Regions from separate parts of the Rhodopseudomonas julia genome, predicted to be linked through region 3. Evidence: predicted binding sites of a transcription regulator. Region 3 holds the regulator's gene; each other region holds the start of a gene.
The links. The regulator LexA, encoded in region 3, represses DNA repair genes until DNA is damaged. The targets are predictions, from matches to a motif close to TGTTCNNNNTGTGTTCNG.
Positions count from the first base shown of each region.

Region 1 (10,051 bases), 650 kb from region 3:
CGCGACCAGTTGCGGTCGGCCACCATCGTCGGGATCTTCATCTCCTTGAGGCGGGCCGTCAGCGCCTTTGTGAAGTTCGATGCGCCGACGACGAGGATCCCCGAGCGGCGATCGGCAGCAAGACCCAGATGGCGCGCCAGCCAGGGGAGGGTGAAGCCGTGGACGACAACGGTGACGAAGACGAGCGCGAAGGTGATCGGCACCATCAGCGGGCCGTCGTCGACGCCGATCGCAGCAAGCTCCGTTCCAAACAAACCTGCGACCGCGACCGCCACGATACCGCGCGGGGCGATCCAGCCGACGAGCAGGCGTTCTGAGAGTTTGAGTCCACTGCCGATCGTTGCCACGAGCACGGAGAGCGGCCGCACGACGAGAAGCAGGACGACGATGAAGGCTGCGAGGCGCCAATTGAGGGCCGTGAGATCCGCCCAGGTGAGCGTCGCCGTGAGCAGCACGAAGACGCCCGAGACGAGGAGGACCGTCATCGTCTCCTTGAAGCGCTTCAGTTCGTCGAGGCTCGCGATGCGGGAATTGCCGAGCGTGATGCCGAGAACGGTCACGGCGACGAGGCCGGCTTCGGCCACCAAAAGATCGGTCGCGGCATAGGCGACGAGAACGGCCGCCAGGATGAGAGGCACTTTCAGGTATTCGGGCACCCAGCCGCGGGAGAAGACGGTGACAAGACCCCGGCCGAGAAGATAGGCGCCGGCGAGCGCCACGACGGCCGCCGCGACGATCGACATGGCGAAGTCGGAAAAAGCCTGCTCGTGATGGTTGATGAGAATGACTTCGAAGGCCAGAACCGCAAACAGGGCGCCGATCGGGTCGTTGATGATGGCTTCCCAGCGCAGGAGTGACGCGGGTCGCTGGGCAAGCCGGGCCTGGCGCAGAAGCGGCATGATGACGGTCGGCCCCGTCACCACGAAGAGGCCGGAAAGAACCGTCGCCGTCGGCCAGCTGAGATCGCCCACGAAATGGGCGGCGATCGTGCCGAGGAGGAAGGCGAGCGGCCCACCCAACAGGACGAGGCGCCGCACACCCATCGAAGTCTCTCGGATCTCGTGGAAATGCAGCGTCAGGCCGCCTTCGAACAGAATGATGGCGACGGCAACCGCGATGATCGGGCGCAAGAAGTCGCCGAAATCCGATTCCGGATCGATGAGGCCTAGCCCCGGTCCGATCAAAAGACCGGCGAGCGACAGGACGACGATCGCCGGCAGGCTGAAACGCCAGGACAGCCATTGGGCGGCAATGCCGGTGGCGCCGATCAGCGCAATCTCGGTGATGATGTCGTGCATGAACCCGCTCTGCGCTGGAAGAGCGGGATTAAAGAGCAACTGCAGCCGCTTTCAAGCGCCGTTGGCGGAACTTTCGTCGAAAGTCTTTTGCTCAGAAGGCGGTTTGGACAGCTTGGACCTGCTTGCTCAGGTCGCTTCGACAAAACTGTCGACCACGCGCTTGCGGCCGGATTTTTCGAAATCGATCGTGAGTTTGTTGCCGTCGATCGTGTGGATGGTGCCGTAGCCGAATTTCTGGTGGAAGACGCGCTCGCCGACCGAATAGCGGCTCGTGCCGCCGATCACCGATTTGGCGACGAGTTCTCCTTCAAGGGTCGTCGGCCCGCGCCCGGTGCGGTTTCTCGGATCGGCGCGATCCCGGTTGGATTTCGCGCGCTGCCATCCCGGCGTCCGATAGGCGGAATCGAAGGGCTCCATCCGCTCAAAACGTGAGCCGCCATAGCCGCCCGATCCGTAATGGCCGGCACCGCCATAGCCGCCGTAGCTCGCAGGCTCTGCCACTTCGACATGGTCTTCCGGCAGATCGTCGATGAAGCGGGAGGGCAGGGTGGATTGCCACAGTCCGTGGACGCGGCGATTGCCGACAAACCAGATGGTGGCGTGGCGACGGGCGCGCGTCAGGCCGACATAGGCGAGGCGGCGTTCCTCTTCGAGGCCGGCCTTGCCGCTCTCGTCGAGCGCACGTTGATGCGGGAAGAGACCTTCCTCCCAGCCGGGCAGATAGACGACGTCGAATTCGAGGCCCTTCGCCGAATGCAATGTCATGATGGAGACGGCTTCTTCGGTCTCGCCGCCCTCCGTGTCCATGACCAGCGAGACATGCTCCAGGAAGCCGCCGAGGGAATCGTATTCGCCGAGATTGTTGACGAGTTCCTTGAGGTTCTCGAGCCGGCCCGGGGCTTCCGGCGAGCGGTCGCGCTGCCACATCTCGATGTAGCCGGATTCCTCCAGAATGATCTCCGCGAGCTCAGGATGCGGCGTGTGCTCCAGCATCTCCGACCAGCGGGCGAAGTTTCGGACCAGGTCACCGAGCGCCTGGCGCTGGCGTGGCTTGATCTCTTCGGTCGCCGCCAGCTCTCCGGCCGCCGCCAGAAGCGGGATGTCGCGGCTGCGCGCATGCGAATGGATGAGCTGGATGGTGGCCGCGCCAAGGCCGCGCTTCGGCGTGTTGACGATGCGCTCGAAGGCGAGACCGTCGGCCGGATTTTGCGTGACGCGCAGATAGGCGAGCGCATCGCGGATTTCCATGCGCTCGAAGAAGCGTGGGCCGCCGATGACACGGTAGGGAAGGCCGAGCGTGACAAAGCGGTCTTCGAATTCGCGCATCTGGAAGGAAGCCCGCACGAGGATGGCAATCTCGTTGAGAGATATGCCTTGGCGCTGCTTTCTTTCGATGTCTTCGCCGATCGAGCGCGCCTCTTCGGAGGAATCCCATCCGGAGGCGACCATGACCGGCGCGCCCATATCGTCGGTCGCCGGAAACAGCGTCTTGCCGAGACGGCTCTCGTTCTGAGCGATGAGGCGTGAGGCGGCGGCGAGGATATGGCCCGTCGAGCGATAATTGCGCTCCAGACGGATCACCTTGGCGCCGGGAAAATCGTGATCGAAGCGGAGGATGTTGGCGACTTCGGCGCCGCGCCAGCCATAGATCGACTGATCGTCGTCGCCCACGCAGCAGATATTGGCGCGCTCGCCTTCCGGACGCTGGGCGAGGAGGCGCAGCCAGAGATATTGCGCGACGTTGGTATCCTGGTACTCGTCTACGAGAATGTAGCGGAAGCGCTGCTGGAAGCTTGCGAGCACATCGGGATGCTCGCGGAAAAGCCGCACGCATTCCGTCAGAAGATCTCCGAAATCGACGGCATTCAGCGTCTTCAGACGCTCCTGATAGGCGGTGTAGAGTTCGCGCCCGCGCCCATTGGCAAAAGCGTAAGCGTCGGAATCCGGAATCTTGTCAGGCGACAAGCCGCGGTTCTTCCAGCCGTCGATGAGGTTGGCGAGCTGGCGCGCGGGCCAGCGCTTGTCGTCGAGACCGGCGGCCTGGATCACCTGCTTCATCAGCCGGATCTGGTCATCGGTGTCGAGGATGGTGAAATCGGAGCGCAGTCCGACGAGCTCGCCGTGGCGGCGGAGAATCTTGACGCCGATCGAGTGAAAGGTGCCGAGCCACGGCATGCCTTCGGTCTGTTCGCCGCCGATCAAGGCGCCGATCCGCACCTTCATCTCGCGCGCCGCCTTGTTGGTGAAGGTGACCGCCAGGATCTGCGAAGGAAATGCGCGACGTGAGGCGAGGATATGCGCGATGCGCGTCGTCAGAACGCGCGTCTTGCCGGTGCCCGCACCGGCCAGCACGAGAAGCGCGCCTTCCGTCGTCTCCACCGCATCGCGCTGCTCGGGATTGAGGCCTTGCAGGTAGCGCGCGGGAGACGAGACCTGTGCCGCCTGGGCGCGGGCCGCGATCCCACCAGCCCGCGGGGCAGGCGTCGGCGGGTCAAAAAGGGGATCGTCGTGTCGGTCGGCGTTTGAATGGGTCATCAGGTTTCGATTCGCTTAAGCCCAAGATAGGGCAACGATCCCTGTCTTGCGAGGCGGCCGCCTGGCTACCGGATTGTACTATTGTTCTTGACCCGTTCTCTGCGTCTACCGATCAGGCCGCAAGGGGGCGTGGCAAAAAAATCCGTGTCGCTAGCCGAATCTCTGCCACATGATCGAACTCGGGAGAGGGAGGGCGACGAACCTTCAGAGGTTCTTCTAAGACCGCACTTCCGGCCAGTTTGGGTTCTGGGGGAAAGATATGTCTGTGGAGCTTGAAGGGGGATGCTCCTGCAAGCACGTGCGCTACCGGCTCACATCGCTGCCGATGTTCGTGCATTGCTGCCATTGTCGGGACTGCCAACGCGAGACGGGCAGCGCCTTCGTCCTCAACGCGCTCATCGAACGCGACCGGATCGCGCTATTGAAGGCGGAGCCGGTCGTCGTGACGCTACCGACGGGGAGCGGGCTCCCTCATGACGTCTATCGCTGCCCGAACTGCCAGATTGCGCTGTGGAGCGACTACGGACGCCGTGGCATTCTGAGTTTCCTGCGGGTCGGAACGCTCGATAATCCGGATGTGCTCGTGCCTGACGTCCACATCTACACGCGCTCTAAGGTTCCGTGGCTCGAATTGCCGGCCAATGTTCCCGCCTTTGAGGAATATTACGATCTGAAGGAGCTGTGGCCGGCCGCCAGCCTGGCGCGCAGAGACGCGCTGCTCAAGACAGAATAGCGAACTGATCGGCCTTTCTCTGCATTGGGGTTGAGACACCCCAAGAGTGGAGACATCGCATGGCAACGCACGACCTCGACCTCAGCGTCGCAGTCGAATCCTATGATTTTGAACCCTCAAGCGGCATCCCTAACAGCAAGCTGCCGACGCTTATCTATCGCGGCGGCCTTGACGAGCCGGTCCGTATGGCCGGCGCTGCCGATACGATCCTGACGCGGAATATGTGGCAGGGTGTGTGGGTCTGGTCGATCTATCCGTTCTGGCACTTCCACACGAAGGGCCATGAGGTGCTGGCCTGTGTGTGTGGCTCGGCCCGCGTCGGGCTCGGCGGCGATGACGGCATCGAAACCGATCTCAATGCCGGCGACGTGGTCGTCATTCCCGCCGGTGTCGGCCACAGAAGACTGTCGGCGACGGAGGATTTCTCGGTCGTCGGCGCTTACCCGAAAGGGCAGGAGGGTGACATCACCAAGCCCGAGGAGATCGATTTCGAGGAAGCCAGGAAGAAGGCGGCAAGCGTGCCTCTTCCAGACACCGATCCGATCTATGGCCGGGAAGGTCCGCTCTTTGAGTATTGGAAAGGCAGCAGTTCGGCCCATACGGACGACGACGCCTCTTCGGACGTTCAGCAGGAAGACGCCGTCGAAGGCGAAGACGAAAATGCCTCTTCGGATGTGCATGAAGCGAGCGACGCCGAGAAGACCGGCGCGACGAACGAAAAATAAGGAAGAGCGCGGGCGAGCGAATGTTCGCTGCGCTGCGGGCGTAAGAAAGTTCAGCCGAAAAAAATGCCGCCCGCATGGTGCGGACGGCATCTTTCAAACCCGAGGAGATGTGGGCGGTTACTGCGACTGGGCCGGTTCGCCGGTCGCCGGAGCACCGCCGGTGCTGGTGCCCATGCCGCCGCTCTCAGTCTGTGACTGCTGGGCCGCGGCTTCGGCCTGCGCCTTCTGGTCGTCGAGGTCAACAAAGTCAGGGGCCGCTTCAAGCGCCTCCTTCGATCCGTCGATCACGAGGTGCAAGTCACCATCCTCATCGGTCTGGATGTCGATCTCGCTGAACTTGACCGCCACGTTCTTCTCACCGATGCCGAGGAAGCCGCCGACACCGATGATGGCGCCGTCAATGCCGCCTGCCTTCTTGAAGAGGAGGTCGTTGATGTCGCCCACCGCTTCGTCGCTCTGGTTGTAGACCGTCTGGCCGATATAGCTGCTCGCCTGGACCTGATCTTCGCTCTGCTCAGTCAGGAAGACGGAGGCATCCATGGGCTTCGCCGGAGCCTCGGCAGCCTCGCCTGTCGGGGCGCTCATGCTGTCGTTCGGCTGCGCTTCCATGCCGCCAGCAGGGGCCTTGTCCGGGCTTGCCGGCTGTTCCGCCATCGGCTGGTTGGTGGTGTCGGTCTCGGTCGTCTGCGCCATCGCGCCGGTGGCGATCATCGCCGAGATGGCCGTCGTTGCCAAAAGCTTCTTCAACATTCTCACTCTCCCTGTTGGGGGCTCGCCTGGGTGGCGGCTCGCCCCGTTCGTGTAGTGGGAGGGCAATGCCGTGGCGGCTGAAGGGTTCGTTCAAATAACGTTGCGAAAGGCTTGCAAAATGTGATCGCATCTGCGGGAACCGTTTTGGCTCACGGTCAAGCCTTTTCGGCAGCTTCGCCTTCGCTCGCTGTGCCGAAAACATGCCGCCGGGTGCAGGTCTACGGTGAGCTTTGCGGTCCGATCGTTTCGCCAACCGTCAGCGATGGCGCATGGGAGAAAGCCGGCGCGCAACCTTGACCTTGCGGCTTGCTTGGGTGCAGGAGACGAGGGCTTCCCGGTGCCCGCGACAGATTAACCTCTTGTTCTTCTCAGTGTGACGCTCCGTTCGGAAGCGGCACCCGAGATGGAAAGAAGCGAGATCGTGACCGACACTTCGGCCGAGGCGAAGCCGACAAATTCAGCGCCAGTTTCCGCGTCCGGTACGGAAGAAGAGAGCCAGGAACCCGTCTTGAGCGCTCCCGCACTGTGTGTGGTCGCATTCACGATCGGTGTGGTGGCGGCCGTTGGCGCAGTCCTTTTTCGCTACATGATCGCCTTCGTGCACAATCTCGCTTTCAACGGGCGCATCAGCTTCTTCTACGATGCCAACCATTTCGAAGCGGCGAGCGTCTGGGGCCCGTTCATCATTCTCGCGCCGATCATCGGCGGGCTCATCGTCGTCTTCCTGGTGAAGACGTTTGCGCCGGAGGCGAAGGGTCACGGCGTTCCGGAAGTGATGTACGCCGTCTATCACAACAACGGCGACGTGCGCGGTGTGGTGGCGATCGTCAAGTCGATCGCCTCCGCCATCTCCATCGGCAGCGGCGCTTCGGTCGGTCGCGAAGGCCCGATCATTCAGATCGGTGCCTCGTTCGGTTCGACGATTGCACGGACATTGAAGCTGCCGCGCTGGCAAAAGATCACGATGCTTGCCGCCGGCGCCGGTGCCGGCATCGCAGCGACATTCAACACGCCCCTCGGTGGTGTGCTCTTTGCGGTGGAACTTCTCCTGCCGGAGGTGAGCGGACGGACCTTTCTGCCGGTTGTCGTGGCGACGGCGACTGCGACCTATATCGGCCGTATTGCTCTCGGCCTCGATCCGGCATTCTTGGTGCCACTTTCTGCGGTCGATCCGCAGCATGCGATCAATCTCGCCGAGCTCGTCGGTTTCGCCTTCCTCGGCCTCGTGGCGGGCGTCGCCTCCTGGGCGTTCATCCGCTTCCTCGCCTTCTGCGAGGATTTCTTTCCGAAGCTGCCCGGCAACGATTACACGCGCAACATCATCGGCATGACGCTGATCGGGTTGCTCGCCTATGGCTTCTTCGTCACGACGGGCCAGTACCACACCGCTGGCGTCGGCTATGCCACGATCCAGTCGATCGTGAGCGAGAGCAATTACAGCTACACGCTCTTCCTTCTCGTCGCCTTGCTGATCGGCAAGCTGGTGGCGACGAGCGTCAGCCTTGGCGCGGGAGCGTCCGGCGGCGTTTTTTCTCCCTCCCTCTTCATCGGCGCGACGCTCGGCGGCGCTGTCGGCGCGCTCGGCGCGTGGCTCTTCCCGGGAGAGGGCTTCAACATGGCCGAATTTGCCGTCGTCGGCATGGGCGCACTCGTGGGCGGTGCGACCGGTGCCTCAATGACGGCGATCGTCATGATCTTCGAGATGACGCGCGACTATAATGTGATCGTCCCGCTCGTCCTGGCGGTGGCGCTCTCGGTCGGCGTGCGGCGCTGGTTCATCGCCGCCGACATTTACACGATCAAGCTGCGCAATCGCGGCCGCCCGATCCCGTCGGTGCGGCACACCAACATGTATCTGGTGCAGCAGGCGCGCGATCTGATGAACCGCAATTTCGTCGTCCTGCCTGCGGCGACGAGCGTTAGGGATGCGATCAAACTCGTCGGCCAGGAAGGTCAGCGCAAGCATGTCGTCGTCAGTGAGGAAGGCCGCATCGTCGGTTATGCTCGCTTCGGTTCGGTGCTCTACGCGCCGTCGATCCGGGCCGATCAGACGCTTGCCGATATCATCTCCGACGATTTCGTTGTCGCGCCGGAAAACAACATTCTCAATTCCATCATCACGCGCATGAACCGACGGGCGCGCTCTTTCGCGATCGTCGTGCGGGCTGGCGTGGTGGTGCCGCGTCCGGAGGATGTGGTCGGGGTTATCGATTCTCCCGAGATCGCAGGGGCCGTCATCCGCAACCATTATTCGTAATCGCCTGACAAACTGATTCAGCCCTCATCTCCAGGGGGCTGATCCGTCAGCGTTTATCGAGGGTGATCGCCGCGCCTGCGCTTTCCGGCCAGGGGAGTCTCCGGTGGGCCTTGAAGGTGGCTTCGATGTTTGCCTGAATGTGCGGCGGGAAGGCGGCCGCCCGCCGCGCGGCCATGTCGACATGCAGATGCAGGTGCTCGGACGTCGCGGCTACCAAGCCGTTGTCGGCATCGCGGAGCTCCATGTAACTGCGCAACCGCTTATCGTCGGCGGACAGGAGCTGCCAGGTCGAATAGACCTTCGCGCCGGTTTTCAATTCTCGCAGATAGCGTACATGCATTTCGACCGCGAAGAAGGAAGCGTCATGGCTCTGGCGGTAATCGGGGCCGAGGCCGAGAGCTTCGAAGGCTTCGTCGATGCCGCGGTCGAAAAGCAGGACGTAATACGCGACATTCATATGGCCGTTGTAATCGATCCAGGCGTCCTCGACGGTCTGCGTCGTCACCTGGAACGGAGCCTCAATTGTCCTGGACATAAGCCACCTTTTTTCGCATTGCAGGGGATAGTCGCGCCGCCCGAGAGCCAGCGCGGCAACTTGTTATGCTTTCAACAAGCTTGAGGATTTGCTCCGGCATCGGGAGCCGAATATGGCCATCGCAGACGCGCTTTCTCGCAACGAAGACGGTATTTCTACCGCGCTTGGTATTCTCGCTCAGCGTTTCGGGGAGCGCTTTTCCACCTCCGCCGCGGTCCGTGAGCAGCACGGCCACACCACGACCTGGATCACCAATCAGCCGCCCGACGGCGTGGTCTTCGTGCATTCCACCGAAGAGGTCGCGGAAGTGGTGCGCGTCTGTGCCGAGCATCATGTGCCGATCATCCCGTTCGGCACCGGATCGTCTCTCGAAGGCCATCTCAACGCGCCGGCGGGGGGTGTCTCGATCGACTTGTCCGGGATGAAGCGGATTCTCGCGGTGCATGGGGAAGATCTCGATTGCGTCGTCGAGCCGGGGGTCACCCGTAAACAGCTGAACGAGCATCTGCGCGACACCGGGCTTTTCTTTCCGATCGATCCGGGCGCGGATGCGAGCCTCGGCGGTATGGCCTCGACGCGCGCCTCCGGCACCAATGCGGTCCGCTACGGTACCATGAAGGACAATGTCCTCAACCTTACGGCTGTCATGCCGGACGGCTCGATCGTGCGCACGGCGCAGCGGGCCAAGAAGACCTCGGCGGGCTATGATCTGACCCGGCTTCTCGTGGGAGCGGAGGGGACACTCGGCGTCATCACCGAATTGACTTTGCGGCTGCAGGGAATCCCGGAGGCGATCTCGGCCGGCGTGTGCAGCTTTCCGGATGTGGAATCGGCCTGCAACACCGTTATCGCCACCATCCAAAGCGGCATCCCCATGGCGCGCATCGAGCTCCTCGATACGCTGCAGATGCGTGCCTGCAATGCCTATTCCAAGCTCGATTACCCCGAGGCGCCGACGCTCTTTTTGGAATTCCACGGCACCACCGCCGGCGTGAAGGAGCAGGCGGAGCTCTTCGGGGAGATCGCGGAAGAATTCGGCGGCGGCAATTTTTCCTGGACGACACGGCAGGAGGACAGAGCAAAGCTCTGGCAGGCGCGTCACGATGCGTATTGGGCGGCGATCTCGCTGCGGCCGGGGACGCGAGCCTTCGCAACCGACGCCTGCGTTCCCATCTCCCGACTTGCCGATTGTGTGCGCGGAACGATGGACGACATTGC
Region 1 is NZ_JAUSUK010000002.1:744,550-754,600, forward strand. Features, by position in the region: gene J2R99_RS12685 (cation:proton antiporter) at 1-1,298, opposite strand, end outside; gene J2R99_RS12690 (ATP-dependent helicase) at 1,425-3,833, opposite strand; gene J2R99_RS12695 (GFA family protein) at 4,093-4,566, shown strand; gene J2R99_RS12700 (cupin domain-containing protein) at 4,626-5,291, shown strand; gene J2R99_RS12705 (PRC-barrel domain-containing protein) at 5,409-6,041, opposite strand; gene J2R99_RS12710 (chloride channel protein) at 6,463-8,298, shown strand; gene J2R99_RS12715 (thioesterase family protein) at 8,345-8,833, opposite strand; gene J2R99_RS12720 (FAD-binding oxidoreductase) at 8,946-10,051, shown strand, end outside.
Region 1: the regulator LexA is predicted to act here: its motif matches at 3,916-3,933, upstream of J2R99_RS12690 (ATP-dependent helicase).

Region 2 (10,051 bases), on a different contig from region 3:
CAGGCCGTGCCGCCGCCGTGAAAACGCATGGCGCGCCGGTCGACGACCGCGCTGGCATCGAGCGTCGGCGCGCCGTGCACCTGACTGCGCAGGCCATGCTCGGCATAAGACGGCGCGAACACGATACCCGAGCGCGCTTCCCGCAGGCTGGTCAAAACCTCCTGCGTATTGTTGCCGATCGAGGATACGATCCCCATACCGGTGACGACGACCCGCCGCATCACCTTCTCCCTTTGATAGTCTGGTCCCGACGCGCCTTACGCAGTGGCGACAGCCTGATTCGCTGTGAACAGCCCGACCTTCAGATCTTTTGCGCGGTAGATGACTTCTCCGTCGGCCTTCAGCCAGCCATCGGCGATGCCGAGCGTGAGTTTGGAGCGCAGGATGCGCTTCAGCTCTATTCCGTACTCCAGTCGTTTGACGGTCGGAAGAACCATACCGGAGAATTTCACTTCGCCGACTGAAAGCGCGCGCCCTTTGCCCGGGGCGCCGAGCCAGCCGAGGAAAAAGCCGAGAAGCTGCCAAAGGGCATCGAGACCCAGGCAGCCCGGCATCACCGGATCGCCATGGAAATGGCAGGGAAAGAACCAGAGGTCGGGACGTACCTCCATCTCGGCACGGATCCGCCCCTTGCCGTATTCGCCACCTTCGTCAGCAATCTCCGAAATACGGTCGAACATCAGCATCGGAGGCAGCGGCAATTGAGCGTTGCCCTCCCCGAAAAGCTCTCCCCGCCCGCAAGCAAGGAGGTCCTCATACTCGAAATGGCTGCGCCGCTCATTCATTGCATTGGTCTTTCTGTGAGGCGGGTCATTTGGGTTCCTTAACGACAACCCGCTACCTAACATACCGCGCCGCGTAGCGAAACCGAGCCACGCGGCAACAGCGACACAGCGTCAGAGTTGTCAGAACGATACAAATTCGCATATAGGGCTAAAGGCAGCGTTCCATAAACTCTTCGACTGCCGAGAGCGAGCTGACATGACGGCTATACACAACCACAATTCGCCTGAGCAGCTGACCCGTTGGCTGCGCCGTGCCGGTCTGCGGCCGACGAGACAGCGAGTGGCCCTGGCTGGTTTGCTGTTCAAGAAGGGCGATCGGCATATTTCTGCGGAGCTTCTGCACGAGGAAGCGCAATCTATGCGCGTGCCGGTTTCGCTTGCGACGATCTACAACACCCTGCATCAGTTCACGGAAGCCGGGCTGCTGCGAGAAGTCGCAGTCGATGGGGCGCGGACCTATTTCGACACCAATGTGTCCGACCATCACCATTTCTTCGTGGAAGGTGAAAACTCGCTCATGGACATCGAAGGGCCGGTCAGCCTGACGCAGGTTCCCGAGCCCCCGGAGGGCATGGAAATCACCGCCGTCGAGGTCGTGGTGCGGGTGCGCCGGACAGATGCCTGAGACGAAAGCCGGACAGGACTTCCTCAGTTTTTGCGGCCGAAGATAGCTTTTGGCCGAACAGGGCTGCAGCCACTCGCCCTATCGTGCGTTTCCCAGACAATTGCTGCAGCGACGGGCCGCTGGGTCCGGCGCTGAAAAAGCGATCGGTCGTCAGATGGGAGGAGCTTCGATGGCCAATGTCAGGCTGAGCGGGGTCGATAAGGCCTTTGGCAAGGTCAAGGTGCTCGAGGGCATCAATCTCGACATCAAGGATGGCGAATTCGTCGTCTTCGTCGGTCCATCCGGTTGCGGCAAATCAACGCTTTTGCGTGTGATCGCCGGGCTGGAAGACATCACGCGCGGCACGCTTGAGATCGGCGGCGAAACCGTCAACGACCGCACTCCGAAGGAGCGCGGCATCGCCATGGTCTTCCAATCCTACGCGCTCTATCCGCATATGAGCGTTTACGACAACATGGCCTTCGGGCTGCGCCTCGACAAAGGTTCGGGCCGCGACGCGGTGGACAAGCGGGTGCGCGAAGCGGCGCGCATTCTCCAAATCGAGCCCTATCTCGACCGGTTGCCGAAAGAGCTATCCGGCGGCCAGCGCCAGCGCGTGGCGATCGGACGCGCGATTACCCGTGACCCGGCGGTCTTCCTCTTCGACGAGCCCTTGTCGAACCTCGACGCGGCCCTGCGCGTGCAGACGCGCATCGAGATCGCCCGGTTGCACGAGAAGATGCCCGACACGACGATGATCTATGTCACCCACGACCAGGTGGAGGCGATGACGCTCGCCGACCGCATCGTCGTCTTGAACAAGGGCCGGGTGGAGCAGGTCGGCACGCCGCTCGAGCTCTACCATCGGCCGGACAATCTGTTCGTGGCGCAGTTCATCGGTTCGCCCGCGATGAACATTCTGCCTGCCACCTTCAACACCTCGCAAAACGCGCTTCGTGTCGTCCCCGAAGGCGGCAATGGTCTCACTTTGTCGCTTCCCGAAGGCATCGCCGTCTCACAAGGCCCTGGCCATCTCGGTGTCCGCCCAGAAAGCCTCCGGCTGGTTGGCGCCGGCGAAGAGGCTCTGATCGAGGGCGAGGTGACGCTTGTCGAGCTTCTGGGCGAGGTCACGCTCGTCTACGTCGATATCGGCCGCCAAGACGATCCGGTGGTGGCAAAGCTTGCCGGGGAAGCCGCGATCGAGCGCGGAGAAAACGTACGCCTCGCCGCCGACGCCGAGGATCTGCAGCTTTTCGACAAGAGCGGCCGGGCGCTTCGCCGAGATCCGCTGCAGAAAGCTGCCTGACCGACCGTTTGCGCCCGCCGTGGCGAGGAAAGACGTGGCGTGGCGCGGAAAGATGCCGTTCAGGCAAGGACGGGGCGAGAGATAGCCAAGACCTGCAAGACAAGGCGGGAGGATGCTCGCAAGCCCACCGAGCAAGCCCCCCGGGCGGAGCCTCCGCCGACCTGTCCGCGGGCGCCGCGATCATGCGGCCGCGGCCAGCAAAGACGCGCTCTGACGATAGCTTAACGCCTCCGCCACGTGGATGCGGCGCACCTTTTCCTCCTGATCGAGGTCGGCGAGCGTGCGCGCAACCTTGAGAACACGGTGATAGCCGCGCGCCGACAAGCCCATCGCCTCTGCGGCATCGCGGATGAGGCGAGCACCGGCCTCGTCCGGAGCTGCGACGTCTTCCACGACGCGACTGCCGGCCCGCGCGTTGATGCGCAGGCCCGGGAGGCCGCGGGAGATGTAGCGCTCAGCCTGCATTGCACGCGCCGCTGCCACACGTTCGCGCACGGCCGCGCTCGGCTCCGCCTCGGCCGGCCCGATCAAATCGATGGCGGAGAGTGCCGGCACCTCGATGCGAAGATCGATGCGGTCGATCAAAGGCCCTGATAGTCGCGCCTGATAGTCGGCAGCACAGCGGGCGCCGCGGCGACAGGTATGGCCGGGCTCGCCCGCCATGCCGCAGCGGCATGGATTCATCGCCGCGATCAACTGAAACTCCGCCGGATAGGTGACACGGTGATTGGCCCGCGCAATGACGGCTTCTCCGGTCTCCAGCGGCTGGCGCAGCGAATCGAGCACGGCCGGCGTGAACTCCGGCAATTCATCGAGGAAGAGCACGCCGTGATGGGCAAGGGAGACCTCACCCGGACGCGCATTGATGCCGCCGCCGACCATCGCCGCCATGGAGGCCGAATGATGCGGCGCCCGATAAGGTCGCTGGCTCGACAGCCGCCCGCCGGCGAGCGTGCCGGCAATTGAGGAGATCATCGACACGTCGAGGAGTTCGCGCGGGGCAAGCGGCGGCAGGACCGACGGTAGCCGGCTTGCCAGCATCGATTTGCCCGCGCCCGGCGGGCCGATCATCAGCATGTTGTGGCCGCCGGCCGCGGCAATCTCCAACGCCCGTTTGGCGCTCTCCTGGCCGCGGATCTCCGAGAGGTCGGGCAGCACCTCGCTCGCCGCGCGAAGCGCGGGCTTGGGCTGTGACAGGACCTGACTGCCGGCGATGTGGTTGGCGAGCGCGATCAGGCTCTTCGGCGCCAGAATAGCGAGTTCTTCACCCGCCCAGGCAGCCTCCCCGCCGCAAGCGGCGGGACAAATGAGCCCCTTCTTCAGCGCATTGGCACTAATCGCCGCCGGCAGCACCCCCGCCACCGCTTCGATGCGCCCGTCGAGGCCGAGCTCCCCGAGCACCACATGATCACCGACTGCGTCGGCCGGAATGGCGCCCATCGCCGCCATCAGCGCAAGCGCGATCGGCAGATCGTAATGGCTGCCTTCTTTGGGAAGGTCTGCCGGGGCGAGATTGACGGTGATGCGCTTGGCTGGAAGCGCAAGACCCGAAGCATGAATCGCCGCCTGCACGCGTTCGCGGCTTTCCGCCACCGCCTTGTCGGGCAGACCGACAATGTTGAAGAGCGTGCGCCCCGGCGCGATCAGCACCTGGACATCGACCGGGATCGCTTCGACCCCACGGAACGCCACTGTCGTAACGCGAGAAACCATCGCCCACACCCCCGTTCTGATTGCAGGATGACTCAGCTTTCACACAATGACAAGAACGAAAACGGAACGCGATCCGAGGGGCGCACCTGTTGCGCAAGGGGAACATTCCGAAACGCATCGGTCACATTTTTGCGCCCTCGCCGTTCCGGTCCTTGCAAGTGCGGTTTGTGAGGACTTTATGAAGGATACATAACACTCGCGGCGGATCGACGCTGCGGGTGCGAACAGGCGGCCGGGGCACATGGTCTGCGATTCGATTGAAAAAAGGCGCGCTTCCGCGCGCCTTAGGGCTTTTTTTGCGCCGGTTTGGGCATTTATCGCCGGACCGGAGACAATGCATGCGAGAGCGGACCGGCGTTCGGTGGCAGCTGCCGTCGATCTGAGCCGGGCGATCCCGTTTGCGCGCGGAGGACGACGGCTATGCTTTGTCGATCCCGCCCGCAAAGACCGCGGCATCAAGGTACGGCGACCGGATTACACGCTCGCCGACCAGCGCCGGGCGAAATCCGCATGGAAGCGTCTGCGTCCGCTCGTGCGCTTCGATGACAACCGCCAGGACGAGCACATCCTGCGTCGCCTCGGCCAAAGGCGCGGCGAGGTCGCCTTTGCGCATGTGGCGCGGCAGTTCGGATTCGTGTCGACGAGTTTGGGGCTCGGGCTCTCGGTGGAGCTCATTCGCGACGGCGACGGCGAGATCTCACGCACGCTCGAAAGCTATCTGACGATCCACGGCTATTCGCCGGAATGTCAGGCGGCCGTCGAGGTGTTTTGCGAGCATCTCGCCACCTATCGCGTCCCGACACGAAAAATCATGCTGTGCAATGTTCTCGTCCAGGAAGACGTCGACGGCCAAATCCGCCGCCTCGTCCTCATCGACGATTTCGGCACGACCAATTATTGCCCGTTCTTCCTGCGCACCGACACCTCGCAACAGCGCAAGGTGTTGCGCAAGGTCGACGATTTCGTCGCCCGCATCCACGGCTTCGTCGCCGGCGAGGTGACGCCGTCGGCCGTCTCGCTTCTCGACTAAGCCGGCCTTGAGGGCGGGGTTCTGCCCCGCCCGTCAGCCCTTGCAGCGCTGTTCGATTGCGTCCCACACCATCGCGGCCGCGTCGATATCCGAAAAACGCTGGAGCTCGCGGATGCCGGTCGGCGAGGTGACGTTGATCTCCGTCATCACGTCGCCGATCACGTCGATGCCGACGAGGATGAAACCGCGCGCCTTGAGTTCCGGGCCGATGCGGGCGCAGATCTCGCGGTCGCGATCGGTAAGCTCGGCGGCAACGGCTTTGCCGCCGACATGCATGTTGGAGCGCGCATCGCCCACGGCCGGGATCCGGTTGATCGCACCGGCGGGCTCGCCATCAACGATGATGATGCGTTTGTCGCCCTTGCGGATCTCCGGCAGATAGCGCTGCACGACGAAGGGTTCGCGGAAGGTCGTCTCGAAGAGCTCGATCAACGAGGACAGGTTTTCGTCCCCCTCGCTGATGCGGAAGACAGCCGCTCCGCCATTGCCGTAGAGCGGCTTCAGGATGATGTCGCGGTGTTCTTCACGGAAGGCGCGGATCGCCGCAATGTCGCGCGAAATCAGCGTCTCCGGCATGAGATCAGAGAATTCGGTGACGAAGAGTTTTTCCGGCGCGTTGCGCACATGGGCGGGATCGTTGACGACGAGGGTCTTCGGATGAACCCGCTCCAAAAGATGTGTCGCCGAGATATAGGCCATGTCGAAGGGCGGGTCCTGGCGCATCAGGACGACGTCGAAATCTTCAAGTCCGAGCTGCTGTTCCGCCTCGTCCAGCTCATAGTGCCGCCCGACCTCGTCGGCGACGCTGACCGCCCGCATGCGGGCAAAGACGCGGCCGGCTTCCATCGAGAGATGCCGCGGCTCGTAATAGAAGAGGCTGTGGCCGCGCTTTTGCGCCTCCAGCATCAGCGCGAAGGTCGTATCGCCGCGAATGTCGATCTGCGCGATCGGATCCATCTGCACTGCGACTGAAAGGGCCATTGGTCTCTCCGTTCTTCTGGCTTCTGCGTTAGCCGCGCTTCGTTCCGGATGCAATCGAGTGGCCGGATGCAATCAAGTGGGCCGGGTGCAATCAATTGGGAGGGCGAAAGGCGTCCGCAAGATGCCGGGGCAAACGGAAGGGCGAGACGAGGACGAGATCGAAGCGCTGCGTGAATTGCATGGCGGCCGGATGCCGGGAGATCCAAACGCTGGCCGCGGCGCCGATGCGCCTTTCGCTGCGCGGGGTGAGCGCCCAGTCTGCGGCCTCTCTCTCACCGCGAAGCTTCACTTCGACGAAAGCGATGGTGCGGCCGCGACGAACAATGAGGTCGATTTCGCCGAGCGATGTGCGGTAGCGGCGCGCGAGGATCCGGTACCCTTTCATCATCAAGAAGAGCGCCGCCGCCATTTCGGCCATGTGGCCCTGTCGGTAGGCGCGGCGCCGCTTCTCGCTCATTGGAGGCCCCGCTCTCTCACTCCTTGCCGAGCGAAAGCGCGCGCTGATAAAGCACGCGGCGCGGCAGGCCCGTTTCCTCGGCAACCTCGCGGGCGGCATCCTTGACCCCCATCGTGCCGAGACGTTCGGCGAGCATGCGGTCAAGATCTGCTTCATCGAAGCCTGCGCCCGCCTCCTTTGGCGCGGGGGGGCCGACGATCACGACGATCTCGCCTTTGTCCTGCCCGCCGGCCGCGTCGGCAAGATCGGCGAGCGAGCCGCGCAGGAAAGTCTCGTGCAGCTTTGTCATCTCCCGACACAGGCAGACCGGCCGGTCTCCGAGAATCTCTGCCGCGTCGCGGGCGAAAGCTTGAAGCCGATGCGGCGCTTCTAGGAGGACGAGGGCGAAGGGGAGGTCAACGAACCCCTGAAGCGTATCGCGGCGGGCTTTCTCCTTCGCCGGCAGGAAGCCGAGAAAGAGCGTCGCCTCGGCGGAAATACCGGCGACGCTCAAGGCTGCGGTCAGGCTCGAGGCTCCCGGAATGGGATGGACGGCGATACCTTCTCCAGCCGCACGCGAGACGAGCCGCGTTCCGGGATCGGAGACGACCGGCGTGCCGGCATCTGTGACGAGGGCAACGGCCTCGCCCTCCGCCATCAGTTTGACGAGGCGCTCGTCGACATCGGGATGGGAGTGCTCGTGATAGGCGGTGAGGCGGGTGGTGATGCCATAGCGCGAGAGGAGTTTGCGGGTCACCCGCGTATCTTCAGCCGCAATCACATCGGCCGCGGCCAGAACCTCCAGCGCCCGGATGGTAATGTCGCCGAGATGGCCGATCGGCGTTGCCGTGACATAGAGGCCCGGCTCAAGATGCGGCGCCGTCATTTCGTGGCCCCGCATGACGAAAATTCTATCTCTGTCTCCGGCCATTCTCTGCGGCTGCCCTTGAGACGGCGCCACGCGCCGCTTATGACGAATGCCTAGGATCCAAAAGGGGCCCTGGCAACCATTCCGGGCGGGAGAGACGACGTGTTCAGGCGGAATTTTTCAATGCCGAGTGGCCTCTTCGGCTGGGTCTCAGCAACTCTCCTTTTCCTGTTTCTGGCGGGATGCACCTCGATGTCGGGGAACGGCGGCGGTAATCTGCCGGTCAATCAGGGGCCGGCCGCTCCGACCGGCGAGGTCATCGGCAGCGGGACCACGCGGGTCGCCATGCTTTTACCGCTGACGGCGACAGGCAATGCCGGCAATGCCGCGCGGGCCTTCCGCAATTCCGCCGAGATGGCGATGAGCGATTTCCCCAATGTGCCGATCTCGCTCATCGTCTATGACACCGGCGGCACACCCGCCGGTGCGCAGGCCGCCGCCGAAAAGGCTGTCGCCGAGGGAACCAAGATCGTTCTCGGACCGCTCTTTGCCTCCTCGGTGAGCGCCGCTGCACCCGTGGCGCGCCGCGCCAACGCGCCGATGGTGGCCTTCTCCTCCGACGCCGCCGTCGCCGGGCCCGGGGTCTATCTCCTGAGCTTCCTGCCGGGCTCCGATGCCGAACGCATCGTCTCCTATGCGGCGAGCGAAGGGCGGGAATCCTTTGCCGCGCTCCTGCCCAACAACGCCTATGGCACCGTCGCCGACGCGGCCTTCCGCCAGGCGGTCGCCAATGCGGGCGGACGCGTCGTGGCGATCGAGCATTACGACCTCAACGACACCGACATCCGGGCAAAAACGGCCGATATCGCTGCCATTTCCTCACGCATCGACGCGCTTTTCATTCCAGACGCCGGCCAGGCCCCAGCCCTCATTTCGCAGGCGCTCGGCTCCGCCGGCAGCAATATCAAGCTTCTGGGCAGCGGACAGTGGAACGACCCGGCCGTCCTCAACAACGGTGCGCTCGCCGGCGGCTGGTTCCCGGCGCCGACGCGGCGCACCTTCGACGGATTTGCCGCGCGCTACCGGGCCGCCTATGGCTCCGAGCCGCCACGCAATGCAACGCTCGCCTACGACGCCACGGTGCTGGCGGCCGGGCTGGTGCGGCAGAATCCGGATGATGCGTTCTCCGCGAGCCTTCTCACCAACGCCAACGGTTTCAACGGCGTGGACGGCGTCTTCCGCCTGAAATCGGACGGCACCAATCAGCGCCAGCTGGCCGTCTACGAAGTCACCGGCTCAGGCGCCCGTCTGATCGACGAAGCCCCACGCAGCTTCTCCGGCGGCAGCGGCTTTTAAGGTCGAGTGCCGGCGCCCCATTCACTGCAATTTTAACTGTCTTTTAGAATTTGTCGCGACGTCGTGGCGCAAGCTTCCCATATTACGTGGGGTCTACCCCAATGGAAGGATCGCGCCATGGATGCGGCCGGCACGGCGACCAGCCCACGAACAACGCGTGTCGCATGGGTCGACGTCGCCAAGGGGTTTTGCATCATCATGGTGGTGATGATGCATTCCACTTTGGGGGTGGAGAAGGCGGTCGGCGCCAACGGCTGGATGAATTACGTCGTCGAATTCGCCCGCCCGTTCCGGATGCCCGACTTCTTCATGATTGCGGGACTTTTTCTGTCGGCTCGCATCACCGCGCCCTTGCGCCTCTATGTCGACCGCAAGATCCTGCATTTCGCCTACTTTTACGCACTCTGGCTCACCATCCAGTTCGTTCTGAAGGCGCCCGAATTCGCCTCAGACTATGGCTGGGGCGGTGCCTTGCTGTTCTACCTGAAGAGCTTCGTGGAGCCCTTCGGCACGCTCTGGTTCGTCTATCATCTGGCGATCTTTTTCGCCGTGACGCGCCTCGTCCATGGCCGCGTGCCGGCCTGGCTCGTCTGGCTCGTGGCGGCCGGGCTCGAGATTGCGCATATCGACACCGGCTCGATGCTGATCGACGAATTCGCGTCCCGCTTCGTCTATTTCTACACGGGCTTCATCCTGGCCGATGCGATCTTCCGTTTCGCGGACCGCACCGACCGGCATCTTCTTTTTGGCGTCGGCTATCTGGCGGCCTGGGGTGCCCTCAACGCGGCCTGTGTCTTCGGCGGTATCTCGAAACTCCCCTTCGTTTCGCTCGGCCTCGGTTTTGCGGGAGCGGTTGCGGTGTGCACCTTCTCGGTCTTGCTGGCGAAGACGCTCGTCTCGCGTCCGCTCACCTATCTCGGCGCCAATTCGATCGTCGTCTATCTCGCGTTCTTCCTGCCGATGGTGGTGGCC
Region 2 is NZ_JAUSUK010000001.1:1,350,524-1,360,574, forward strand. Features, by position in the region: gene fabB (beta-ketoacyl-ACP synthase I) at 1-221, opposite strand, end outside; gene fabA (3-hydroxyacyl-[acyl-carrier-protein] dehydratase FabA) at 258-785, opposite strand; gene irrA (iron response transcriptional regulator IrrA) at 982-1,410, shown strand; gene J2R99_RS06210 (ABC transporter ATP-binding protein) at 1,580-2,695, shown strand; gene J2R99_RS06215 (YifB family Mg chelatase-like AAA ATPase) at 2,876-4,408, opposite strand; gene J2R99_RS06220 (YrbL family protein) at 4,743-5,438, shown strand; gene gshB (glutathione synthase) at 5,472-6,419, opposite strand; gene J2R99_RS06230 (YraN family protein) at 6,511-6,876, opposite strand; gene rsmI (16S rRNA (cytidine(1402)-2'-O)-methyltransferase) at 6,893-7,756, opposite strand; gene J2R99_RS06240 (penicillin-binding protein activator) at 7,907-9,079, shown strand; gene J2R99_RS06245 (acyltransferase family protein) at 9,197-10,051, shown strand, end outside.
Region 2: the regulator LexA is predicted to act here: its motif matches at 4,460-4,477, upstream of J2R99_RS06215 (YifB family Mg chelatase-like AAA ATPase).

Region 3 (10,051 bases):
TCAGGCCGACCCAAGGCGTCGCGGCGCGCGCGGCGTATGAGACGGCCGTCAACCTGCTTACGGAGATCGTCGACGCGCTCGATCGACCGCTGGAGCGCGGCGTCGAAACTGCCGACGTGCCGCTCGCGTCAGAGACAACCTCAAACACCACGCCAGAAGCGTACAAGGAGAAGGTTCGCCGCGCGAAGGAATACATCGCCGCCGGAGACATTTTTCAGGTGGTGCTGTCGCAGCGTTTCGAAACGGCCTTCCCGCTTCCAGCCTTCTCGCTCTACCGCGCGCTGCGGCGGGTCAATCCGGCACCATTTCTGTATTTTCTTGATTTCGGCGGCTTCTCCATCGTCGGCTCAAGCCCTGAAATCCTGGTGCGGGCGCGCGCCGGCAAGGTCACCATCCGGCCGATCGCCGGTACCCGTCCGCGCGGCGCCACTTCGGCGGAGGATAAGCGCCTCGGCGAAGAGCTTCTGGCAGACCCGAAAGAACTTGCGGAGCATCTCATGCTCCTCGATCTCGGCCGCAACGATGTCGGGCGGGTCGCCGAGATCGGTTCGGTGCACGTGACCGACAAGTTCTTCCTCGAGCATTACAGCCAGGTGATGCACATCGTCTCCAACGTGGAAGGTGACCTGCGCAAAGATTGCGACGCAATCGATGCGCTCGCGGGCGGGTTTCCGGCTGGCACCGTTTCAGGAGCACCAAAGATTCGGGCGATGCAGATCATCGACGAATTGGAAGAATCGAAGCGCGGCCCTTACGCCGGCTGCGTTGGCTATTTCACCGCCGACGGCGACATGGATACCTGCATCGTCTTGAGAACCGCGGTCGTCAAAGACGACACCATCTATGTTCAGGCCGGGGCCGGGATCGTCGCCGATTCCGACCCGGATTCAGAACAGGCGGAATGCGTGAACAAGGCGAAAGCGCTGTTTCGGGCCGCCGAAGAAGCGCGCCGCTTCGCCAATCAGGCCGGGCGCGGGCAATAGCTCATCTCTGTGCGAGTGAGCAGCCGCTTGCATCCGTGCGGCGCGGCGTTTCTTGACCGCCGCGCCCTGCCCGCCTAATCCGTGCAGATGACAGACAAACGCGAGCCGCCCATGCTCATCGTCATCGACAACTACGATTCTTTCACCTGGAATCTCGTGCATTACCTTGGCGAACTCGGCGCCGAGACGAAGGTTCTGCGCAATGACGAATGGTCGACGGAAGATGTGCTCGCCGCAAAGCCCGAAGGCATCATTCTGTCTCCTGGCCCGTGCACACCGAATGAAGCCGGCATTTCGCTCGACTTGATCAAGAAGGCGAACGGCCAGATGCCGATCTTCGGCGTGTGCCTTGGCCATCAAGCCATCGGTCAGGCCTATGGCGGCGACGTCGTGCGCGCGCCGTCCCTCATGCATGGCAAGCTCTCCCTCATCGAACATGAGGGCGCGGGCGTGTTCCACGGCATCAACGGACCTTTCCAGGCAACCCGCTATCACTCTCTCACCATCTTGCCGGAAAGTATGCCGGAAAGCCTTGAGGTGACAGCTCACACGGCCGATGGCGTGATCATGGGCGTGCAGCACCGGTCTCATCCGGTCTACGGGGTGCAGTTTCATCCCGAGAGCATCGCCTCCGAACACGGTCATCGCATCCTGGACAATTTCCTGAAACTCGCCGCAAGCTTCCGTCAGACGACGGGCGCGGCAGATGCCAGCCCCAAGGTGCTCTCATGAGCGATCTCAAGCCGCTGATTGCCAAGCTTGCCAACCGCGAAAGCCTGACCGAAGCCGAAGCGCAGCAAGCCTTCGACGTGATGATGTCGGGCGAAGCGACGCCGACGCAGATCGGTGCCGTTTTGATGGGCCTCAGAGTCCGCGGCGAGACGATCGAGGAGATCGCCGGCGCGGTCACCTCCATGCGCTCTCGCATGACGCCGGTCGAGGCTCCCGAAGGCGCCATCGATATCGTCGGCACGGGCGGCGACGCCTCCGGCACGTACAACATCTCGACGGGTGCAGCACTTGTCGTGGCCGGCGTCGGCGTTCCGGTCGCCAAACACGGCAACCGTGCCCTCTCCTCGCGCTCCGGTGCCGCCGACTGCCTCATGGCACTCGGCGTCAATGTCGATCTCAAACCCGATGGCATTGCCCGCTGTATCCGTGAGGCCGGGATCGGCTTCATGTTCGCGCCGAACCATCATGCCGCCATGCGCCATGTCGGTCCCTCACGCGTCGAAATCGGCACGCGGACGATCTTCAATATCCTCGGCCCTCTCGCCAACCCGGCCAAAGTGAAGCGCTACATGCTCGGCGTCTACTCCAAGGAGTGGGTCGAACCCATTGCCAATGCTTTGAAAAACCTGGGTGCAGAAACGGCCTGGGTGGTGCACGGAACCTATGGCGATGCGGGCGGTATCGACGAGGTTTCGACCACCGGGCGCACCTATGTGGCGGAGCTCAAGGAGGGGCATGTCCGCACATTCGAGATCTATCCGCAGGAGTTCGATGTCAAAGAAGCCCTGCCGGAGGATCTGAAAGGTGGAACGGCGGAGGAAAATGCCGCCGCCCTGAGCGCTCTCCTCGATGGCGAGATCGGCCCTTACCGCGATGTCGTCGTCGCCAACGCGGCAGCCGCTTTGATTGTCGCCGGCAAGTCCGAGCTCGTCGAGGAAGCCGCCGACATGGCCGAAGAATCGATCGATTCCGGCAAAGCGAAGAAAGCGCTCGAAGCGCTCATTCGTGTTTCCAATGAAGCGGCGTCAGCCTCGTGAACGACATCCTCAAGAAAATCGAAGCCTACAAGCGGCAAGAGATCGAGACCGCGGAGGCTGCCGTCCCGCTTCAGGAGCTCCGGGCTCGTCTTGCCGATCAGGAAGCGCCGCGAGGCTTTCTAGCGGCTCTGCAACGCAAGGCGGAGGCGCGCCAGCCCGGTCTCATCGCCGAGATCAAAAAAGCGAGCCCGTCGAAGGGATTGATCAGGCCGGATTTCAATCCGCCTGAACTCGCGCAAGCCTATCAGGCAGGCGGCGCGGCCTGCCTTTCTGTTCTGACCGATGCTCCGTCTTTTCAGGGCGCGCCCGAATTCCTGACCTCGGCACGAGCGGCCGTGTCGCTGCCGGCGCTGCGTAAGGACTTCATGTTCACGCCTTACCAGGTGGCCGAGGCGCGCGCCTGGGGCGCCGATTGCATCTTGATCATCATGGCTGCCGTCTCCGACGACGAAGCGAGAGCGCTCGAAGACAGCGCCTTCGAATACGGCATGGATGTCCTTCTCGAAGTCCATAACGAGGCGGAGCTTGAGCGTGCACTCGCCCTCGCTTCGCCGATGATCGGCATCAACAACCGCGACCTGCGCAGCTTTCACACCGATCTCACGACATCGGAGAGGCTTGCGAAATTGATTCCGGAAGACCGCCTAATTGTTGGAGAAAGCGGTATTTTTTCGCCGATGGATATCGCCCGGTTGAAGGCCTCCCGCATCCATGCCTTCCTCGTCGGCGAAAGCCTGATGCGCTCAGACGATGTCGTCGAGGCGACCCGTCAGCTTCTTGCCTCACCGGCCCCACAGGACGCCGAATGAAGGATCACCTCACCCATCTTTCCGAAGATGGGCGCGCGGAAATGGTCGATGTCGGGGACAAGGCCGTCACCATGCGGGTGGCCGTCGCGAGCGGATGCGTGCACATGGCGGCACAGACGCTGCGCCTGATCGTCGACGGGGACATGAAGAAGGGCGACGTCATCGCGACGGCGCGCATCGCCGGCGTGATGGCAGCGAAGCGCACCTCAGACCTCATCCCGCTTTGTCATCCTTTGGCGTTATCGAAGATCGCTGTCGATATTCTCCCGGATAAGGAGCTGCCGGGGCTGCGGGTGCGCGCGATGGCAAGGGTCGAAGCCAAGACGGGCGTCGAAATGGAAGCACTCACAGCGGTTTCGGTCGCCTGTCTCACCATCTACGACATGGCGAAGGCCGTCGATCGCGGCATGACGATTTCGGATATCCGCCTTGAGGAAAAGAGCGGTGGCGCTTCCGGCGATTGGCGTTCGGACAGATGAGTTTGATTTCCGTCGAGGATGCCGTTGCCCGCATGCTCGCAGGCGTCACGCGACGGGGTGAAGACACCGTTCCCCTGGCGAAGGCGCGCGGTCGCGTGCTTGCATGCGATCTCTCCGCAAAGCGCAACCAACCGCCGTTCCGTGCCTCCGCAATGGATGGATATGCCGTCCGCGCGGAAGATACCGCCGCCGGCGCAGTGCTGCGCCAGATCGGCGAAGCACGCGCAGGATCGCATTTTTCCGGCACGATCGGCACGGGCGAAACGGTCCGGATTTTCACCGGTGCACCGGTGCCCGCCGGAGCGAACGCCATCCTCATTCAAGAAAATGCCAGAGCCGACGGCGAGTGCATCGAAGTTCTGGAGCCAGTGGCGGCGGGCCGACACATTCGCGCCGCGGCATTCGACTTCCGAGAGGGCGAAACGCTGCTTCCTGCCGGGCGTCGGATCGGGACCCGCGAGACGGCGCTTGCCGCCGCCATGAACCATGCCGTCATTGCGGTCGCGCAGAGACCGATTGTGGCCATTCTTTCCACCGGCGACGAACTCGTCGAGCCCGGAGAAGAACCGGGGCCCGATCAGATCGTTTCGTCGAACGGCATGGCGATCGCCGCGATGGTCGCGGCCTGTGGCGGTGTCGCGCGGGACCTCGGTGTCGTCATCGACGACAAACAGGCGATTGTGGATGCCGCAGCGGGGGCGAAAGACGCGGATATCCTGGTGGTGATCGGCGGTGCTTCGGTCGGAGATCACGACCTCGTCCAGCCGGCGCTCTCCGAGAAAGGTCTGAAGGTCGATTTCTGGCGGGTCGCCATGCGACCGGGCAAACCGGTCATGTTCGGTACGCTCGGGCGCACCCGGGTACTCGGCCTACCTGGAAATCCCGTCTCTGCCCTCATCTGCGCGCTCGTTTTTTTGAAGCCGCTTATCGCGGCAATGCAGGGCGCCGAAGGTACCGAGCAAACGAGGCTGTTGCCGCTTGCAGCAGCGTTGCCCGAGGTCGGTGACCGCCAACAATATTTGCGCGCGCGCTTCATCGATTGCCTGGGGCGAACGGCCGTCACCGTCGCCGACGACCAGGATTCGTCGCTTCTTGCGACGCTTGCCCGTTGCGACGCCCTCATCATCCGTCCTCCCTTTGCTCCGGAGGCCAAGGCGGGCGATGTGGTTTCCGTCATAGATCTCGCGCAAGCCCTCTCGTAACCCGCGCGGCGCTCCCCGAGGCTTGTGGAACACGCCATGAACAGGTAGTGTGCGTTCGTGATTTGTACACGAGACGCGACTCGCATCGCGAGGGGACGGCAATGCTGACAAAGAAGCAGCTCGAGCTTCTGCTCTTCATCAATGAAAGACTGAAGGAATCGGGCGTGCCGCCCTCGTTCGACGAGATGAAGGACGCGCTCGATCTGAAGTCGAAATCGGGAATCCATCGCCTCATCACAGCCTTGGAAGAGCGTGGCTTCATCAAGCGGCTGCCCAATCGCGCGCGCGCCCTGGAAGTTCTTCGCCTCCCCGATGCGGTCAATCCCAGCTTCGGGCGACCGCAGCAGCGCGGCTTCACCCCGAGCGTGATCGAAGGGCGACTCGGCAAGGCGCCGCAACCGGCTGAGGAAGAAGCGTTCGAAGAGAGCGAGCGCGGCGCAAGCGTCCCGGTCATGGGGCGGATTGCGGCAGGCGTTCCGATCTCCGCCATTCAGAACCAAAGTCATTCCATCGTCGTGCCGCCGGATCTCCTTTCGAAGGGCGAGCATTTTGCACTCGAGGTGCGCGGCGATTCCATGATCGAGGCGGGTATTCTCGACGGGGACACCGTAGTCATCCGCCGCCAGGACAGTGCCGATAGCGGAGATGTCGTCGTTGCGCTGATTGACGACGAAGAAGCGACGTTGAAGCGATTGCGTCGCAAAGGCGCGTCGATTGCGCTCGAAGCCGCCAATCCCGCCTACGAGACCCGCATCTTCGGCCCAGACAGAGTCCGGATCCAGGGCCGCCTCGTGGGGCTTTTGCGCCGCTACTGAGCGCTCGTCGACCTTCCTGGTCTCGACGTCATCTGAGCGCCGGCGGCCCATGCCAGGGTCGCCGGATCGATGGGCGTGACATACGAAGTTCGAGGTGCGGAGTGGCCCTGTCCGGTCCCCTGTGAGCAATAAATAGAGCGTGGGCTCCGTGGGCGGCGAGCGCAGAGCGATCGATGACAAACCGCGCCGCGCAATCTGCGGGCGCGCGCAGTTGTGTCACGATAATCTCGGCGCGATGGCAATCTTCCGAAAAGGCCACAGGATCTGTGACGCGCGACAGGGTCAACCCTTCCGGCATCTCCAGAACGCAGGCTTCGTCATCGCAACGAAAGCCTGGAGCTCCGGCGGGGTCATCTTCCGGCTCTCCCTCGCGCCAGACATCGTGAAGGAAGGAGCCTTGCCGCGCACCGACGACGTGGAGGTGGCCAGAAACGTCGCGGGCTGCAACCGCCCTGCCCGCCTCGTCCACCAGAACGTCGGGCTCGGCGCCGAGCAGCCAGGCAAGGAATGTCCCCACCAGAAGCGGCGCTATACCGTAGAGGCGGAGCTGCGAGCGCCACAGGCTGAGCCACAGAATCCCCCCGCTCATCAGCATGAGCGCGATTGCAGGAAACGGTGGGACAAGAACCGTGGCGCCGGGCAGTGACGCCACAAAATGCGCCGAGGCGAGGACGAGATCGATGCCCCATGCCATGACGGTCAACGGCAACACTTCCAGACCGAACGGCATTGCGATCAGGCTGATGAGCCCCGCCGGCATGACGAGGAGCGAAACCAGCGGCATCGCGATGAGATTGCCCAGAAGCGAGTAGGACGCGAGCCGTCCGAAATGGAAAGCCGCAAACGGCGATGTCGCCAGGCCCGCAACGAGCGTGGTCAAGCCGACCGTACCGATCGCAACGATAGGCCTGCGGAGAAGCCGCGCGAGCCCTCGGGCGGGTTCTGCAAGATCATGGCGCGGACGGTCGCGCCAGGCCTCCCAGGCCGCCACCAAGGCTGCAACGGCCAGAAAGGACATCTGAAAGCCCGGTTCGAGCACACTCTCGGGTTGGAGCGCCACCACCACGAACGCCGCAATCGCGAGGTTGCGCAATGACAGAGCGGGACGATCCAAAAAGACGGCCGTCAGCATGACCGCGATCATCACGAAGGCTCGGATCGTCGCGACGTTGCCGCCTGAGATCGACAAATAGAAAGCGCCGACTGCAAGCGCGATAGCGGCCGCGATTTTACGGATCGGCAGAACGAGCGCAGCATGTTCGGAAAGCGCTAGCACCGCACGCATGAGCCAGAAGGCCGTGCCGGCGATCAGCATCATATGCAGGCCCGAAATTGCGAGAATATGCGCAAGCCCCGCGATCCGGAGCGCATCGACGTCCGCATCCGCGATCTGGCCACGATCACCGACGAGAAGCGCTGCGGCGATCGCAGCAGCGGGGCCCGCCACGGCGTCGGTAATCCGCTGTGCGATCGCTCGACGGATGGCGGCAATCGCCACGAACACATGGACGCCGCTCACTGGTTCGACGACCGTCAACGCACCAAAGACGAAACCGGAAGCGCCGATCCCATCGAAGAACGCCGCCCGCGCGGGATCGTACCCTCCGGGCATCGCCGGGCCCGGCAGCGGTGCCAGCCTTGCACTGCCCTCTACCCTCGCCCCAAGCGGCGGCAGATCGGTGCGCAACGTGAGCCGGATCTTGTGTGGCGTCTCCTCTGCAGGAAGCCGCTCGATGCTCACCTGGTCGAGGACCACCCGCGGCGTTCGTTCAGCACGTGTCTCCACCGCCACCACCCGGCCGGTAAGCTGGCCACTCAGCGGATGTTCGACCATCGGCGCTCGAAGGCTTTCGACGCGAAGTTTGCCCGCAGACATCCCGGCCAGAAAGCAGGCGACGAGAACCAACGGATAGGCGCCACCACCGCGCCGCCACGCAAGGAATGCGGCAAACACCGCAGTGCCGGTTGCGAGCAGAAGCGCCGAAAGCAAAGGCTCGCGTGGCAAGATGAAATAGGTGGCCGCGCCACAAGAGAAGCCTACGGCCAGAAACAGAAAGCCGCGCCGCTCCTCAAAATCGTGCGCGACTTGGTCTCTCAGATGTGCCGCATGAGACGCAAGGCCGTAGCCGAAGCGGGTAAGCCGGCCAGGCGGCAAAAAGCCTTCGATGCGGCGACCGTCTTGCGAGGGCCGCTCCCCATCCGCCGCGCTTGACTGTCCGCCGCTTGGTTCCATGCTTGCAAGCATCCGGCGCTGTGGCTAGACCGAGCCAATCTTACACGTGGGCCGGGCATCAACCAATCGCCCCGCCCCTTTGCCAGCCAAAACCACCATGTCATCTCATCCGATTACCCGCTTTGCTCCCTCGCCAACCGGCTTTTTGCACATTGGCGGCGCACGTACGGCGCTCTTCAACTGGCTCTATGCGCGGGGCCGCGGCGGCAAAATGCTGCTCAGGATCGAGGACACCGACCGCCAGCGCTCGACCGATGCTGCCATCGCAGCCATTCTGGACGGACTCTCCTGGCTCGGCCTCGATTGGGACGGAGAACCCATCTCCCAATTCGCCCGCATGGAGCGCCATGCCGAGGTGGCCTGGCAGCTCGTTGAAAGCGGCCACGCCTATCGCTGCTATGCCTCACAAGAAGAGCTGGCGGAGATGCGCGAGACCGCGCGCGCCGAGGGACGGCCTCCCCGCTATGACGGGCGTTGGCGAGACCGCGATCCGTCCGAAGCGCCGGAAGGCATCAAGCCGGTCATCCGCATCAAGGCTCCGCAGGACGGAGAGACGGTCGTCGAAGACCATGTGCAGGGCCGCGTTACCTTCCCGAACCGCGACCTCGATGATTTCATCATCCTGCGCTCGGACGGAACGCCCACCTACATGCTGGCCGTCGTGGTCGACGATCACGATATGGGCGTCACCCACGTTATTCGCGGCGACGATCACCTCACCAATGCCGCCAGACAGGGCATCATCTACGAAGCGCTTGGCTGGCAGGTGCCACAATGGGCGCATATCCCGCTCATCCATGGCCCGGACGGCGCCAAGCTCTCCAAACGTCATGGCGCGCTCGGCGTGGAGGCTTATCGCGCGATGGGTTACCTTCCGGAGGCGCTCCGGAACTATCTCGCACGCCTCGGCTGGGGCCATGGGGACGAGGAGATTTTCTCCTCAGAGCAGGCGACGGAATGGTTCGATCTTGACGCGATCGGCAAGGGCGCGGCGCGCTTCGACTTCGTCAAGCTGCAAAACCTAAACGGGCATTATATCCGACAGGCGGACGATGCACGGCTCGTTGCCGACATGCTCAAGATCCTTCCTGAGATGGAGACACCACCGGCGTTTCCGGCGGAATTGAGTGCGGCGCAGCGTACGCAGCTCATGCAGCTCATGCCGGGCCTGAAAGAGCGCGCGAAGACGCTGGTCGAACTGGTGCACAATGCGACCTTCCTGTTCGCGGCGCGGCCATTGACACTCGACAGCAACGCAGAAGGGTTGCTCGACGAGGACGCTCGCCGTCGCCTCGGTCTTCTGCGGGATGCCCTCGGCAATTGCGCGTGGGAAACCGAGCCGTTGGAAGGCGCGGTGCGTACTTTGGCAGAATCGGAAGGCATCAAACTTGGCAAGCTGGCACAGCCCCTGCGTGCTGCGCTGACAGGCTCGACATCGTCGCCAGGGATCTTCGACGTGATGCTCGCCCTTGGACGTGAAGAGACGCTCGCCCGTATCGCCGACCAGGCAAGCGTTGCGTAATGCTCATGGCGGACGCGGCGTCCTCAGGCGCCGCCCCTGCCCTTCACGTAAGCTCAGCGCCCGCTCTCATCTTGCGGTGCAGCGCAAAAGCCGATAGCACTCGGGACAGCTAAACATCCACGACGCGGACTCTTCCGGGGGGAGGCGCAGCTCAAGTTGCGCATGCTGGAGTCTCGCGTCGATCCACAAAGGGGTGAAGTGTATGAGCGACTCCAAGGCGACCTTGAGCATCGGTAATG
Region 3 is NZ_JAUSUK010000002.1:1,394,188-1,404,238, forward strand. Features, by position in the region: gene trpE (anthranilate synthase component I) at 1-983, shown strand, start outside; gene J2R99_RS15820 (anthranilate synthase component II) at 1,095-1,715, shown strand; gene trpD (anthranilate phosphoribosyltransferase) at 1,712-2,752, shown strand; gene trpC (indole-3-glycerol phosphate synthase TrpC) at 2,749-3,561, shown strand; gene moaC (cyclic pyranopterin monophosphate synthase MoaC) at 3,558-4,040, shown strand; gene J2R99_RS15840 (molybdopterin molybdotransferase MoeA) at 4,037-5,242, shown strand; gene lexA (transcriptional repressor LexA) at 5,344-6,057, shown strand; gene J2R99_RS15850 (ComEC/Rec2 family competence protein) at 6,086-8,290, opposite strand; gene gltX (glutamate--tRNA ligase) at 8,388-9,812, shown strand; gene gltA (citrate synthase) at 10,015-10,051, shown strand, end outside.